2 regions of the Paenarthrobacter sp. 10L420 genome follow, and region 1 is predicted to be linked to the other one. Evidence: riboswitches for the same ligand, from Rfam matches in the RefSeq annotation. Region 1 holds a riboswitch; the other holds the start of a gene.

Evidence for each region. A riboswitch is a leader RNA that binds a small molecule or an ion and turns the genes downstream of it on or off. The one in region 1 is predicted to bind cyclic di-AMP.
Region 2: it holds a riboswitch for cyclic di-AMP, as region 1 does, so the genes downstream of both, AC1DD5_RS08855 (C40 family peptidase) here and AC1DD5_RS16235 (aggregation-promoting factor C-terminal-like domain-containing protein) in region 1, are expected to answer to the same signal.

What each region holds. Positions count from the first base shown of each region.
Region 1 is NZ_JBFTJK010000011.1:80,808-88,388, forward strand. Features, by position in the region: gene AC1DD5_RS16220 (winged helix-turn-helix domain-containing protein) at 109-975, opposite strand; gene AC1DD5_RS16225 (response regulator transcription factor) at 1,644-2,384, shown strand; gene AC1DD5_RS16230 (sensor histidine kinase) at 2,388-3,881, shown strand; cyclic di-AMP (ydaO/yuaA leader) riboswitch at 4,016-4,173, shown strand; gene AC1DD5_RS16235 (aggregation-promoting factor C-terminal-like domain-containing protein) at 4,179-5,009, shown strand; gene AC1DD5_RS16240 (MerR family transcriptional regulator) at 5,195-5,953, shown strand; gene AC1DD5_RS16245 (pyridoxal phosphate-dependent decarboxylase family protein) at 5,983-7,374, opposite strand; gene AC1DD5_RS16250 (HAD-IA family hydrolase) at 7,426-7,581, opposite strand, start outside.
Region 2 is NZ_JBFTJK010000004.1:97,058-104,638, forward strand. Features, by position in the region: gene AC1DD5_RS08850 (M23 family metallopeptidase) at 1-741, shown strand, start outside; cyclic di-AMP (ydaO/yuaA leader) riboswitch at 886-1,049, shown strand; gene AC1DD5_RS08855 (C40 family peptidase) at 1,054-1,785, shown strand; gene AC1DD5_RS08860 (NlpC/P60 family protein) at 1,885-2,637, shown strand; gene AC1DD5_RS08865 (HNH endonuclease) at 2,868-3,368, shown strand; gene AC1DD5_RS08870 (NTP transferase domain-containing protein) at 3,411-4,304, shown strand; gene AC1DD5_RS08875 (molybdopterin molybdotransferase MoeA) at 4,301-5,647, shown strand; gene AC1DD5_RS08880 (FdhF/YdeP family oxidoreductase) at 5,705-7,581, shown strand, end outside.

The sequences.
Region 1 (7,581 bases):
AAGGGATCGTCCCGCGAAAGCGAAAGGGCCCGCGACCTGACAGGATCGTCCCGCGAAAGCGAAAGCGCCCGCCCTTACAGGACAGGCGCTTTCGGCTGCAGCAGCTACTTAGATCGAGTATTCCGGAGCGGCCCAAACGATAACTTCGGGGTGCTCGTAGAAGCGGTAGCCCTGGCCGCGTACGGTGCGCACCGTGTTGGCCAGGCGACCCAGCTTGGAACGGAGGCGGCGGATGTGGACGTCGATGGTGCGCTCGTTCGGTACTTCTTCGGCGTTGCGCCACAGGCCCTCAAGCAGTTCGTCGCGGCCCACCGTGCGGGTGCCGTTTTCCACGAGGTAGTTGAGGAGCTCGAATTCCTTGAACGTCAGGTTCAGGGACTCGCCGTCGAGGTGGACTTCGCGGCGGGCGAGGTCGATCAGCACGCCGGAGGGGCGGGCTTCCTGCTGCGGTGCCGGGCGGGCAGCCTCGGTGCGCTGGCGGGCGGCGACTGTGGGGTCACCGAAAGTGGAACGTACGACGTCGAGTGCGGACCCGGGCGCCCCGGCCGGTGCGACGGCGACTGCAGCGTAGCTCTCAGCGCCGGTGACCAGGGACTGTGCGTAGGCCCGGATTTCCTGGGCGAGCTTAGCGATGGAGGTTCCTGCCGCTGCTGCTGTCTCTTCGTCGATGCCCATGTAGAGCACGAAACCGCGGGCCACGTTGTCGTTGGCGACGGGGCGAAGGCGGTCAGACTGCGCAATGACAGGAGTAGGCGCCGTCATGGGTGCTGGCTCGTTGGTGGGAACTGCCCGCAACTGGCCGTAGGAGTTGGGGTTGTACCCCTGTGGCACGTAGCCGGGAGCCTGCTGGCCGTTGCCCTGGGGGGCGGGGGCGTAGCCGGGACGGTTGCCGAAGCCGGGGCGGAGCCCTGCGTTTGAAGCGGCCTTGTTGGCGTTTCGGACGGAGATGTGGACGTAACCGGATGCAACTGACATGGAGTGATTACCTCAAAAGTGAATAGCCGTCATCGCGGCTTCGAATGCTGGTTGTCCCCGCAATGAGTTTGGGGAAGGGCGCCCAACGCTGGGCTAGGGGGCGAATGCCTGAAACTTCTTTGGGGTGGAAAGTTAGGCTTGCATTCGACAACAGCGGGTCACGTCGCCAGCGGGTGAGCTGGACCAGATTGCTGCGGCTGCAGGTGCTGTTGAGTTCTTGTTCACATTGGAAGTGTGCAACGTAACAATGGCAACACGCAAGTAACAAAGCGCCTAACCGTCCACATTTTGAGACAAGAGGGTCTATTGTGCTGCAGATCACAATTCTTTCACTACGGAAAATGAACGTCATTTCATTCGGTTCCGATAAGAAATATTCGGCTTATGGTGAATTTTCTTCGGCCAATGGTGCATGATGCCCTTCCTGATTCCCGGCAGGCGCAAGACGACGGAATCTCAAGATCTGAAACACTTGCTGTCCAATCGCAAGCCACTCTCGTCTCGAATTTTTCCCTCAAAATCTGCTACAAGCCGTAGAAAGGGCGCGCATGGGACGGCCATGCCCCGCAACGCCTTCCACCGAACTCCCACGTCGCTAGTGTTGACCTCACAGCGTCCTCACAGGCTCGGCAAAGCTTCGCCAAACCAGAAGAATGGAGAGTTGTCCCATGGCATCCCCGCACTCCATGACGAACAACCTTCCCCAGCTTTCCCACCCGGACGGCTCTCCTATCCGCGCCTTGGTGGTGGACGACGAACCCAGCCTCTCCGAGCTCATGAGCATGGGCCTTCGCATGGCAGGCTGGTCCGTCGCGGTAGCAGCCGACGGACCAGAAGCCGTGAAGCTTGCCAAGGACTTCCGCCCTGACGTGCTGGTGCTGGACGTGATGCTTCCAGGATTCGACGGCGTCGAGGTCCTCAACCGGATCCGTACCTTCGCGCCGGAAGTGCCCGCGCTCTTTCTCACGGCCAAGGACGCTGTCCAGGACCGCATCGTAGGTCTTGCCGCCGGCGGGGACGACTACGTCACCAAGCCCTTCAGCATGGAGGAAGTCCTCCTTCGCCTGCACAGGCTCGTCCAACGTTCGGGCGTTGCCGCCATGGACACGGCGGAACTGGTGGTGGGTGATCTCACGCTGAACGTGGATACACGGGAAGTCTCGCGCGCCGGCGAAGACATCCAGCTCACGGCAACGCAGTTCGAGCTGCTTCGTTACCTTATGGAGAACCCCAAGCGCGTGGTCAGCAAGGCGCAGATCCTGGACCGCGTCTGGGACTATGACTTCGGCGGGCAGGCCAACATCGTGGAGCTCTACATTTCCTACCTGCGCAAGAAAATCGAAGCCAACCACCCGCCAATGATCCACACCATCCGTGGCGCCGGCTACGTCATCAAGCCTGCGGACTGAATCTTGTCCACCCTTTCAGGAGTAACCCGCAAGACCCAGCGGAACTGGCTCAATCCCACCACCTGGCATCTGCGCACGCGATTGGTCCTGGTGGCCATGGCCTTGCTGGTAGCGATTTGCGGGGCAGTCGGAGTGGTGAGTTACGCCTCCATGGACATGTACTTCAACAAGCAACTCGATAAGCAGCTGGAGCAGGCGTCAAGCCGCGCGAATGACTTCGGCAGGCCGCCGTCGAACTTTCCCTCAAGCGGGCGGCCAGATCCTCTGGAGGCCCGCGGCCAAGGTGCCGGTACCCTCAACGCGAGGATTGACGGTTCCACCGTCATTAACTCCGGCCTGCTAAATTCGAATGGCCGCCGCGTCGCACTTTCGGCAGAAGACAAGCAGGTCCTGCTCTCACTCCCCCGTGACAACCGGCCTGTGGACCGTTCATTGTCCAACGGCGACTACCGGCTGGTGGCAGTAAATACCACCTACGGCGACGTGATTGTGACGGGCCTGCCGTTGGCTGATAAGCAAAATGCCGAGGCCTCGCTGGTATGGACCATGGTGTTTGTTTCCCTTGGCGGACTGGTGCTGATCGGCCTTGCCGGTACCGTCATCATTCGCCGGACCATGCGGCCGCTGGAGCAACTATCGGAGGTTGCAACCAAAGTATCGCGCCTTCCCCTCGACGCCGGTGAAGTGGCACTCGCTGTGCGCGTACCGCCGTCGGCCTCCCATCCTGGAACAGAAGTAGGCAGCGTTGGCCACGCTTTGAACCAAATGCTCAACAACGTTTCCAGGGCCCTGGAAGCCCGTCAGGAGAGCGAAACCAAGGTCCGGCAGTTCGTTGCGGATGCCTCCCACGAACTGCGGACGCCGCTGACCGCCATTCGTGGATATACCGAATTACTCCGCATGACGGAGAACTTCACGGACGACGGCCGGAAGTCCCTGGCACGCGTCCAGAGCCAGTCCGAACGCATGACCACCCTGGTGGAGGACCTGTTGCTGTTGGCGCGGTTGGACGAAGGCCAGCCATTGAAGGTCACGGATGTGGACCTTACCCAGTTGGTGATCGAGACCGTCAGCGACGAAAAGGTGATGGCACCGGATCACATCTGGAAGCTCCAACTCCCCGACGAGCCCATCACGGTACGCGGGGACGCAACCCAGCTGCATCAGGTGCTGGCCAATCTCCTGTCCAACGCCCGCAAACACACCGATCCAGGTACCACAGTGATCACTGGCGTCGTGCTCTCCGCGGACGGTACCGCGGTGGTCACGGTCACTGACAACGGGGCTGGCATTCCGCCTGAATTCCAGGGCCATGTTTTCTCGCGTTTTGCCCGCGCTGACGCCGCGAGATCAGGCTCTGAAGGAACCTCCGGATTGGGCTTGTCAATCGTCGAATCAATCGTCCAAGCGCACGGCGGAAGCGTGGCAGTAACGTCCAAGCCGGGGTGCACCGAGTTCATTCTGAGACTCCCGTCAGTTTCGAACGAACACGTATAACGAATCAGGCAACATGACGCGCCGTGACCGTGATCTCTGTTACCCAAATGTGACTTAAGCCGAAACCTCCTGTACCTTCGAAAGGGTGGGTCGCCCATAGTTGGCCCACACCCGGGATGCGCCGAGCTCTGCCACTTCCCGGAGTTCCGTTCTCATTCGAGGCAGAGACGGGGGACCCAGAGTCTCCGGGCACAGTACTTTCCTTGCCCTTGGGGTGAAGCCGCAGCTACGCGCGCGGCCGGATGACCTCATCCGAACCCGACAGCTAACTCCGCAGGCGCTGAGAGGTAATCACACATGTCTGAATTCAACGATCAGACGCGCCCTTCCGCGCGTCACCGTGACGAACACAACGCTCCCCTGACCAAATCGCAGTCTGTTCTGAAGACCGCTGCCCGCCGCGGCAAGACCGGTCAGCGCATGTCCGTTGTTGCAGGAGTCGTTGCCGCAGCATTGGGCGTCGCATCGCTTGGCCAGGCCGCAAACGCCGCATTCAACCTCCCGGAAACGAGCCAGGCATCCGAGACGCAAGCCACGGCCCAGGTCAGCAACAAATCAGCGGAAATCTCTGCGTCCCTGGATGCTGCTGCCAAGAAGGGCGCCGGCGATAGGGCCGCTGCAGATCAGGCAGCAGCAGCTGCACAGGCCGCTGCCGAGAAGGCTGCCGCTGAGAAGGCTGCGGCCGAAAAAGCCGCCGCCGACCAGGCAGCAGCCGCACAAGCCGCCGCCGAAAAGGCTGCCGCTGATGCAGCCGCCAAGCAGGCTGCCGATGCCGCCGCTGCTGCAGCCGCAGCCGCAGCAGCTGTTCCCAAGGCCGTGGACGATCCCGCTGCTGCCAAAGCTTACGCCGCCAGCATCCTCGCCAGCTACGGCTGGGGTCCGGGTGAAATGACTGCCCTGAACACACTGTGGGAGAAGGAATCCAACTGGCGGACCACCGCGACCAACGCGTCCAGTGGCGCCTACGGAATCGTGCAGTCTCTGCCAGCTTCCAAGATGGCAACTGCCGGCGCCGACTGGGAGACCAACTACCAAACCCAGATCAAGTGGGGCCTGAACTACATCAAGGAACGCTACGGCTCCCCCTCGGCCGCCCTCGCCTTCCACTTGGCCAACAACTGGTACTAAGCCAACTCAATAAGCAGGTTTGAGCCCACCCCAGCGGGCTCAAACGTGCAGGGCCTGATTACCGCCCCGTTTTCCGCCGTTCGCAGCAGTGATTACTGCAGCTGACAGCGGGAACGGGGCGGTTTTCGCGTTTCAGGTGGCGACGGCTTGCACCTCACGTAACGTCAGGACTTAGCGTTGTGCCCATGACGGGAACAACAGGAACCGGACCGTGGAGCATCGGTGAACTGGCCACAGCATGTGGCGTCAGCGTGCGGACGCTCCACCACTACGACGAGATCGGGCTGCTGTCCGCAAGCCAAAGGACATCATCTGGTCATCGCCGGTATTCGGAGAGCGACCTGCGCCGCCTATACCGGATCAGATCGCTTCAGATGCTGGGGCTTCCGCTCGCTGCCATCGGCAAGGCGCTGCAAACGCCCGAGGATGATCTGGAGTCCCTTCGAGACCTCCTCCAACAGCAGCTGGTCCATGTGCAGGAGCATGCCCAGCAACTCCAAGCGCTCCAAAACCGTTTGGGCGAGCTGTTGTCACGCATGGACGGACACGCCATGCCCACCCCTGAACAATTCATGTCAACGTTGGAGATGATTACCGTGCTCGAAAACAACTTCACTGCCGAACAACGCCTGCAGCTCGCGGACAAGCGGGAAGAACTCGGCGCAGAAAAAGTCGAAGCCGCCAAGCAGCAGTGGGCTGCCCTTGTGGAAGAAGGACTGGCACACGTCGAAGCCAACACGCCCGTTACGGACCCCTCCGTCCAGGAATGGGTGCGCTCATGGGACGGCATAGGTTCCATGTTCCACTCCAGTGAGGACACCAAGGCCGCAGCGCGTGCGGCTTGGCAGGAAAACACCCAAGCCATTAGCGCCGGCCTGCCTTGGAGCGCTGAGCAGTTGGCCGGGCTGATGGCATATTTGGAAAAGGCGCGCTCGGCCCGGTAACTGGACTGTGCCTATACTTCCGGTTCGGCCTATGCTTCCGGTTCGGCCTCTGCCGCACCTCGAACGGCTGCGATGGAGGCAGCGACGTCACCTGCGTCCGTGGACCAATTGCTTACCGAAATCCGGAGGATGTCACGTCCTCGCCATGAGGAACCCGACATCCATACAATCCCTTCCGCCATGAGCCGCTGGGTGATGCGGTGTGTGCGGTCGTCACTGCCGAAGGCGACCGACACTTGCGTGAAAACGACGTCATTCAGAATTTCCACACCCGGGATCTCCGCGAGGCCCTCCGCCAGCGCGCGGGCGTTTGCTGCAAGCCTGTCCACCATGGCTATGACTCCGGACCGGCCCAACTGTCGCAGCGCTGCCCACACCGGGATGCCGCGGGCCCTACGGGACAGTTCCGGAACTTTGTCGAACGGATCGCCCAGTCCGGTCTCCGTTGCAATGAGGTAACTCGTGTGAACGCTGAAGGCGCGTCTAAGGGCTTCCGGCCGGGAGACGATGGCCAAGCCGCAGTCGTAGGGAACGTTCAATGTTTTGTGGGCATCGGTGGCCCACGAATCGGCTGCCTCTACTCCGGCCAGCCGCCCGCGCAGATTTGGGCTGACTGCCGCCCACAGCCCAAAGGCGCCATCCACATGCACCCAGGCCTCCCGGTCATGGGCTACCGCGATGGCTTCGGACATCGGATCGAACGCACCGGAATGCAGGTTGCCGGCCTGCAGGCACACGAGGGAAGGCCCGGGTTGCTGGTCCATGGCGTCGGCAAGGGCTTCCGGCAGGATCCTGCCTTGATCGTCCGTGTCCACGGGCACGCACGCTCCCAGCCCCAGATACCGCAGGGCGAGATCCACGGCGGCGTGCCGTTCCCGGCCGGCAAACGTTGTGATGAGCGGCGCGCCGGTCAGGCCCAGGTCCGCCAGGTCCCATCCTGCCTCGTCCATCAGGTATTGGCGCCCGGCGGCCAGGCCCGCGAAGTTGGCCGTGGTAGCGCCAGTGGTGAATCCGACGTCGGACCCTCGCGGAAGATCCAATAGTTCCAGGAGCCAAGCTGCTGCGGATTCTTCGATGGCAGCGGCAGCGGGAGTTGCAAATCTGAGTCCGGCGTTTTGGTCCCATGCCGAAACAAGCCAGTCTGCGGCCATGGCAGCGGGCAACGTCCCGCCCATGACCCAGCCGTAGAAGCGTCCGGACTGGATGGCCATCAACCCGGGCTCCGCCAATGCGGCGAGCTCGTCTACTACGTCAGCCGCGTCCGTTGCTTCGTCGGGAAGGCTCGAAAGAAGGCTCGCGGCAACTTGGTCGGCGTCGGACGTGGGCCGGACTGAACGGCTGGGCACTGACGCAAGCCACTCCGTAGCGTGCGCCATGGCCCGCTCCAGTGCAGCACCGTACGCCTCCGGCAACGCAGACATGCGCACAGCCTACTCCCGGTTCACCGGCTGGAACAGCGAAGGCGAACAGTGCTAGAGCGTGAAGGTGATGAGGTGACCGCCGTCGTCGTCTTTCACTGCTGTGACCATCACGGCTGAGTAGTCCGGGATCCGCCACATGCCCGGCTCAAGCTCGCCTCCGGCGTCGCCCACCACCACGGTTCGCATCCCGGCGGCGCGGGCTGCGGC
Region 2 (7,581 bases), on a different contig from region 1:
CGCGACACCCCGCGTCAGGTGCGCCGCCGCAAGAGCCCATTGCGCCAGGTAGCCGACTTCGCCGCAGCCAGTGGTGTCGGGCAGAAGGCCGGAGTCGCGCTTGCCGCTACCGGACTTGCCCTGACTGTAGGCCTGCCTGCCACAAGCCCGGTCATGGCCACATCCGAATCCGGCCAGGCCGAGGCGGCCCTCTCCGTGCCGGGTGGCAGCCAACCCGAAGTTTCTGCGGCAGCCTCTGCCAAAATCGATTTCAGTCGCGCAGCAGTCGCTACCGCCGCTGATCCTGACGGCAAGCTCAAGCAGTTGCTGAGCGCCCAGTCAGCGGGGAGCATTCAGCGCGCATCCTCACTTGGCACGCTGGGAAGCCCTCTGGACAAGCTGGTCACGGCATCGCCGTTTGGCTACCGCGTCAGCCCCCTTACGGGCGGCACCGGTGACTTCCACCGCGGCCAGGACTTCGTAGCCCAGTGCGGTACTGCCGTTCACGCCGCAGCCGCAGGCAAGGTCACGTTCGCAGGCTGGCATGAGTACGGCGGAGGCAACCGCGTCGTGATTGACCACGGCAACGGCCTCGAGACCACGTACAACCACCTGTCGTCCTTCAACGTCAAGGTGGGCCAGACTGTCAGCCGTGGCGATACTGTCGCGCTGAGCGGCACTACAGGCGCATCTACGGGTTGCCACCTCCACTTCGAGGTCCAGGTAAACGGTGAAGTCGTAGATCCCATGGGCTGGCTCTGAGCCAGTTGATGGTTGTCTATCGCATTCATGACACGCCCGTGACCTGAATGTGACATTCACGAATATCTGTTGTACCGTCTAAAGCGCATCGGCTTTTTAGGGGGCCGATGCACTTGAGTGGATTGCCTAGCTCTGCCACCACTCGAGGTCCGTTCGCAAAAATCGTCTGGCAGGGGCGGGGGAACCAATTTTGGCCTTCGAATCAGAAGGCCTTGGGGTTAAGTCGCAAAAGCTTCCTTGAAGCCGCGCGGCCGGATGACTCCCATCCGAATCCGACAGCTCACCTCGCAGGCATTGGGAGAGGCTACCTTCGTGTCATCACGCACTACCCCTGCGCGCCATCGCGCCGAATTGGTTCGTACGAACCCGTTGAACACCCTTTCCAAGGCTGTCTCAACCAATGCAGGCACCGTAGGCCGCCAAGCCGCCGTTCTGGCCGCAGCCTCGGGACTTGTTCTCAGCGTTGGACTCCCGGCCCAGGCCGCTGACACCGACGTTTCCAAGTCGGAATCCTCCAGCACCCAGCAGTTGGTCGCCACCGCGGTTGTTACCGCTGAGCCCACGGCAACCGTTTCCTTCGAAAGCCCCGTTGTGGCTACCAAGGAAGCCCCCAAGGTTCAGCGCGCCTCCCAGCGCACGCAGGCAGCCGAAGGCCAGACGGGCGACGCCCTCGCTGCCCTGTCCTCCACGGCCAAGGATGCCGCATCCAGCGCGGCAGCTTCCGGACTCGCAGCAATTGCCTACACCGGCATTGGCCACCCCTATGTCTGGGGCGGCACTTCCCCCAACGGCTGGGACTGCTCTGGATTTGCCCAGTGGGTCTACGCCCAGGCCGGCATCAGCATCCCCCGGGTCAATGCCTGGACGGCCATGAAGCCCACCAGCACGCCGGCCCCCGGCGATCTCGTCATGCAGAACGGCGGAGCCCACGTGGGCATCTACGTCGGCAACGGCATGATGATCAGCGCGCTCAACCCCAGCCAGGGGACGCTCCTGACCCCGGTCGCAGCCACCGGCACATCCTCGTTCTTCACCCTCCGCTAGGAAAATCCCATTCGGGGTAAGCCAGCATGCCCCCCAAGTGCTGGCCGCCCATAACCTGCGTGCGTCCCCACCGTGCGCGGATACGAAAAGAGAGTAATCATGACCAGTGCAAACAAGGTTGCACGGCATAGAGCTGAGGCCCCCAAGACCAGCTCACTTGCCGTCATTGCCAAGGCTGTCAGCGACAACGCCGGTGGCGTTGGCCGTCAGGCAGCAGTGATCGCAGCTGCATCAGGCCTTGTCCTGACCAGCGGCGTGGCTGCAAATGCTGCGGATACCAATGTCCAGCGCGAATCCACGTCTGCGTCCACCCTTGATGTGCAGTCGGTTGCCCAGGCCACCATTGCTGCCGATTCCAGCGTTGCCATCTCCTACGAGCGCCCCGTAGTCAAGACTGTCGAAGCCCCGGCTCCCGTCGTCGAGAAGGCACCTGCCAAGGAAGCTCCGGCTGCCGGCGGCACCGCTACTTTGGCGGTCAACACTGATACCTCCGCGGCAAAGGCGCCTGCTGCATCCAGTGGCCTCGGTGCAGCTATCGCTGCAGCGGCCTACGCACAGCTCGGTGTCACGCAGGACTGCACCATGCTGGTGACCAACTCGCTGGCCGCCGTCGGTATTCACTTCCACGATTGGCCGGCCGGCTACCTCTCCCTCGGCCGCACGGTCAGTGCAGCTGAAGCGCAGCCCGGCGACCTCGCTTACTACGCCAACGGTGGCTACGGCGGAATGGCACACATCGCTGTTTACGTCGGCAACGGCATGGCAGTCCACGGTGGATGGAACGGATCCACCACGGCACTGTTCAGCGTGAACGTTGGCTCCGGCCCCGTTTTCATCCGCGTCAACGGCTGATCAAATACTCCACGGAACACCCCGCAGGCGCACGCCGGCGGGGTGTTCTGCTTTAACCAGCAAGGTGTCCCGCACATGAACTTTCGCCAACACCACAGGCGAAACGGCAGAAAAATTCGTTGATACGGCATATAAGTGCTTACCCTTGTGTTGTCGATCCACAGCCCGTACAAGCAGAGGGCAGCCGGCCCTCGTGCCCCTGACGGGTGCGGCCGTGAAGAGGTACGTGCATGCGCACACTCGTTCTGAATGCTGGATATGAACCGCTGGCGGTAGTAACCTTCCGCCGGGCGCTGGTCCTTGTGCTGACTGGAAAAGCTAGCGTGGTGGCCGAAGGCGACGAGCCTGTCGTCGGGCCACAGGAGATTCTCGGAAGACCATCCGTGATTCTTCTCAATCGCTACATCCGGCCCCGGTACAACAAGATCACTGCCGTGAGCCGCCGCGGGGTACTCCGCCGCGACGGCCATCGCTGCGCCTATTGCGGGAAAACAGCGCACACCATAGACCACGTCCACCCCAAATCCAGGGGCGGCGCGGATTCCTGGGAAAACCTGGTTGCGGCGTGCTTGAAATGCAACAACGCCAAGAGTGACCACACGCTCGCCGAGATGGGTTGGAAACTTCGTTTCAAACCTGGCGTGCCCACAGGAACCATGTGGCAGATCAAAGAACTCGAGAAACCTGCGCCGGACTGGGATCCGTTCCTGTTGCCGGAATCCGCCGCCTGATCGATTTCTGTTGCCCTCCCGCCGTCCGGGTACTCTGGGCGGATGGAGTTCAACGCTGTGATTCTGGCGGGTGGCAGGGCCACCCGCCTCGGTGGCGTGCCCAAGCCCGGATTAACGTTCGACGGCGCCAGCCTCCTTTCGCATGCCCTGCAGGCGGCGCGGGGTGCTTCCGCAGTGGTGGTGGTTGGTCCAGACACTTCTGGTGGCGGTGGCGTCCTGCCTGATGGAGTTCTTAGCGCGCGGGAGGAGCCGGCCTTTGCCGGCCCTGCCGCCGCGATTGCCGCTGGTTTGGCGGCTTTTCATCAGGCAAGGGAGCAAGCGCCCTGGACGCTCGTCCTGGCATGCGACATGCCGCACGCCGCCAGGGGCATTGAGCCCCTATGGGAAGGACTGCGTGCGCATCCTGAAGTAGAAGGCGCAATGGCCGTTTCAGCCGATGGCCGGCAACAGCCCCTCCTGGGCATCTACAGCACCCGGGCTTTGGAAAGGGAAGTTGCGGCAGCTTCGGGGTTAACGAACTCTTCAGTGTTCCGGCTGCTTGCTAGGCTGAACCTGCTGGCCATTACCGTCCCCGATGGGTCTACCGATGATGTGGACACGTGGGAGGACGCTGAGGCCTTGGGCATACACGACGAGCAGGAGGCGGACATGAAGAGCCAGGAAGAGACGCTCGAGGACTGGTGCCGCACACTGTTGCAGGCCTTTGAGCTTGAGGGCGTTGAAGTGGACATCAATGAAGTCCTTGCCGTGGCAGGAGCTGCAGCCCACTCCGTGGTGCGGCCTGCTGCGCCACTGACAACGTTCATCGCAGGTTACGCTGCGGGCATGGCCAGGGGGATCGGGCAAGCCGCGGACGACACCGCCATGAGCGCTGCCCTGGATCTGGCCCGCCAGGTTGCCAAGCAATACCTGGAGCCCGGGACTGAGGCGGAATGACCGAGGCCCCCGGACAGGGCCACCACCACGCGGCACACACATGGCATGAGGCCCGGCAGCGTGCCTTTGACGTCGCCGCTCCCATCCCGCCAAGCCCAGTGCCGTTGAAGGCTGCCTTGGGAAGGACATTGGCCTCGGATGCAGTGGCCATTCAGGACATGCCGCACTATGCGTCCTCCGCCATGGACGGCTGGGCTGTCAACGGAACGGGTCCATGGATTCTTGTTGAGCCCGGACACAGACTTGCTCCCCACCAGGCCAGTCCCATCGTCACCGGAGGACTCATTCCACCAGGCGCCAAGGCCGTTCTGCGCACCGAAAGCGGCGTTATTACCACGGACGACGACGGCCTTCCGATCCTTGCGCTCGGCGGCTTGGCGAAGCCGGGGGAGCCACGCAATGGCCAGCACATCCGCAAAGCTGCCGAGGAAGCCGCAGAAGGGGACGTGCTGCTCAAGGCCGGTACCGTCCTGAATCCTGCGCACATTGCCTTGGCTGCCCTGGCCGGCCTGGATGAGCTGGAAGTCCTGGGGAAACCCTTGGTGCGATTCCTCCTGACGGGATCGGAAGTGGTGACGCAAGGGGTTCCCCTACCGGGGAAGGTCCGGGATACCTTCGGACCTCAGCTAGGCGCTGTCGTCGAACTCCTTGGTGGCATCGCAGGAGAGCAACTCAAGGTTGGCGACAACTACGACGACTGGCTTGCGGCTTTGCAGGACACCGAGCCTGAACCCGCGGAACCATATGCAGCACCGGAGCCGCCGGCCGACGTCGTTATTACTACGGGCGGTACCGGACGCTCAGGGACGGACCATTTCAGGAGGGCCGTGGCTGAACTGGGCGGCCGGCTGCTGATCGATGGCATTGCCATGCGCCCTGGCCACCCGGCCGTGTTGGCGGAGCTTCCGGACGGACGCTTCGTGCTGGGCCTGCCCGGGAATCCGCTGGCGGCCATGATGGCATTGTTCACCGTGGGGGGGCCGCTGCTCGCAGCGCTTGGCCACGGGAAGCTGGAGGACGTTGGCGAGGTTCCCAGCGGTGCAATGATCGACGCCGATCCTGGACGGACGCGCCTGATGCCTTTCAAGCTGGTCTACGGATTGGCATCGCCCGCGCAGCATGCCGGCCCGGGGATGATGCGTGGGCTGGCGGGAGCAGATGGCGTCTTGGTGGTGCCGCCGCATGGTGTCCAGATGGGCGAACTGGTCCCGGCCTTTCCCTTGCCGTGGGGTAAACCTTTGCCCGCACCCAAGGCCGCAGAAGGAAAACCCCGCAAGTCGCCGGCCCGCCAACAAAAGAAGGCCCCGTCCGGTCCTGTTGACTGGAGCGCGCTGGAAGCCTAGGGGTCGCCGGGTGGACGCAGGTGGCAACTGGGTGCCCGGGCTTGCAATGATGGACCCATGAACAGGCATGCTCCCGAACAGGACATCAATGAAGATGACCTGCAAATCCACCCGCCCAAGAAGGCTGCGGCAGGCCTCAAGGCTGTCACTGTCGCCCTTGAAAGGGGCTACTCCCAGGCAGGAGTAGCCCGCACGGTCCGCTCCATGCTCAGGGTCAACCAGCATGACGGCTTTGATTGTCCGGGCTGCGCCTGGCCGGAATCCATCACGGGACGTCGCAGTCCCGCGGAATTCTGTGAGAACGGCGCCAAGGCAATCGCTGAGGAAAGCACCACACGGACAGTGGGGGCAGATTTCTGGGCAGCACATTCCATCGCCGATCTTGAAGACAAGACCGAATACTGGTTGGGGAGCCAAGGGCGAATCGCCGAGCCTGTAGTCCTCAAACCGGGGGATACCCACTATTCCCCGATCAGCTGGACTGAAGCCTTTGCCTTGATCGGGGAGCATATCAATGCCACCACACCTGATCGCTGCGTTTTCTACACCTCCGGCCGGACGGCCAACGAGACCGCGTTCATGTACCAGTTGTTCGCCCGCAGCCTGGGCACCAACAACCTGCCGGACTGCTCCAACATGTGCCATGAGTCCTCGGGCAGCGCGCTGAACCCGACCATCGGGATCGGCAAGGGAACGGTCTCGCTGGAAGACATCCACCACGCCGAACTGGTGTTCGTGGTGGGCCAGAACCCCGGAACCAACCATCCGCGCATGTTGTCCGCTTTGCGTGACTGCAAGAACAACGGCGGAAAGATCGTTGCAGTGAACCCGCTTCCGGAAGCGGGACTGCTGAACTTCAAGGACCCCCAGTCGCTCAATGGCGTGATCGGCGGCGGCACTACTATCGCGGACGAATTCCTCAAGATCAAGGTCGGTGGCGACCTCGCTCTGTTCCAGGCCCTGGGCCACCTGCTCCTGGAGGAAGAGAAGCGGAACCCGGGGACGATCGTCGATAAGTCATTTATCGGGAAGCAGACCGAAGGCTTCGAAGCGTACGCCAAGGCGCGGTCCCAGTTGGACTGGGAGGAAACCGAGCGCGCAACAGGGCTGTCCCGCGAGGAGATCGTCACTGTGGCGGGGCTGATGGCCAAATCAAAGGCGACCATTATTTGCTGGGCGCTGGGCTTGACCCAGCAGCCGCACTCCGTGGATACGCTGAAGGAGATCATCAACCTGCTCCTGCTCCAAGGCAACTTCGGCAAGCGGGGAGCCGGAGCCTGCCCGGTGCGTGGCCACTCCAACGTCCAGGGCGATCGCACCATGGGTATTTGGGAGAAGCCGGGCGAAACGTTCCTTGCCGCGCTGGACGAGGAGTTTGGTTTCCGGATGCCTCGCGAGCATGGATATGACTCCGTGGAGACCCAGCACGCACTGGAAAAGGGGGAGGTGGATGTCTTCGTGTCCATGGGTGGAAACTTTGCTGCAGCCGGTTCTGACACTGCAGCTTTGGAGGCCGGGCTCAAGACCGCTGGACTGACTGTCCACATCTCCACCAAACCCAACCGTGCCCACGTGGTTCACGGGAAGACATCCCTGATCCTGCCGACGCTGGGACGCACGGACACGGACGACAAACACCCCAAGGGCAAGCAGTTCCTCTCAGTAGAGGATTCGATGTCCGTTATCCACAAGACGCAGGGCAGGCTGGCTCCGATCTCCGAGCACCTGCTGAGCGAGCCCGTTATCGTCGCCCGGATGGCGCAGGCGACCCTCGGGGATGACCACGGCGTGGACTGGCGTGCCATGGCAGAGGACTATGACGTGATCCGGGACCACATCTCACGTGTCATCCCGGGGTTCGAGGACTTCAACGCCAGGGTCCGCACCAAGAACGGGTTTGTCCTGCCGAACCCGCCGCGGGACACCCGTACCTT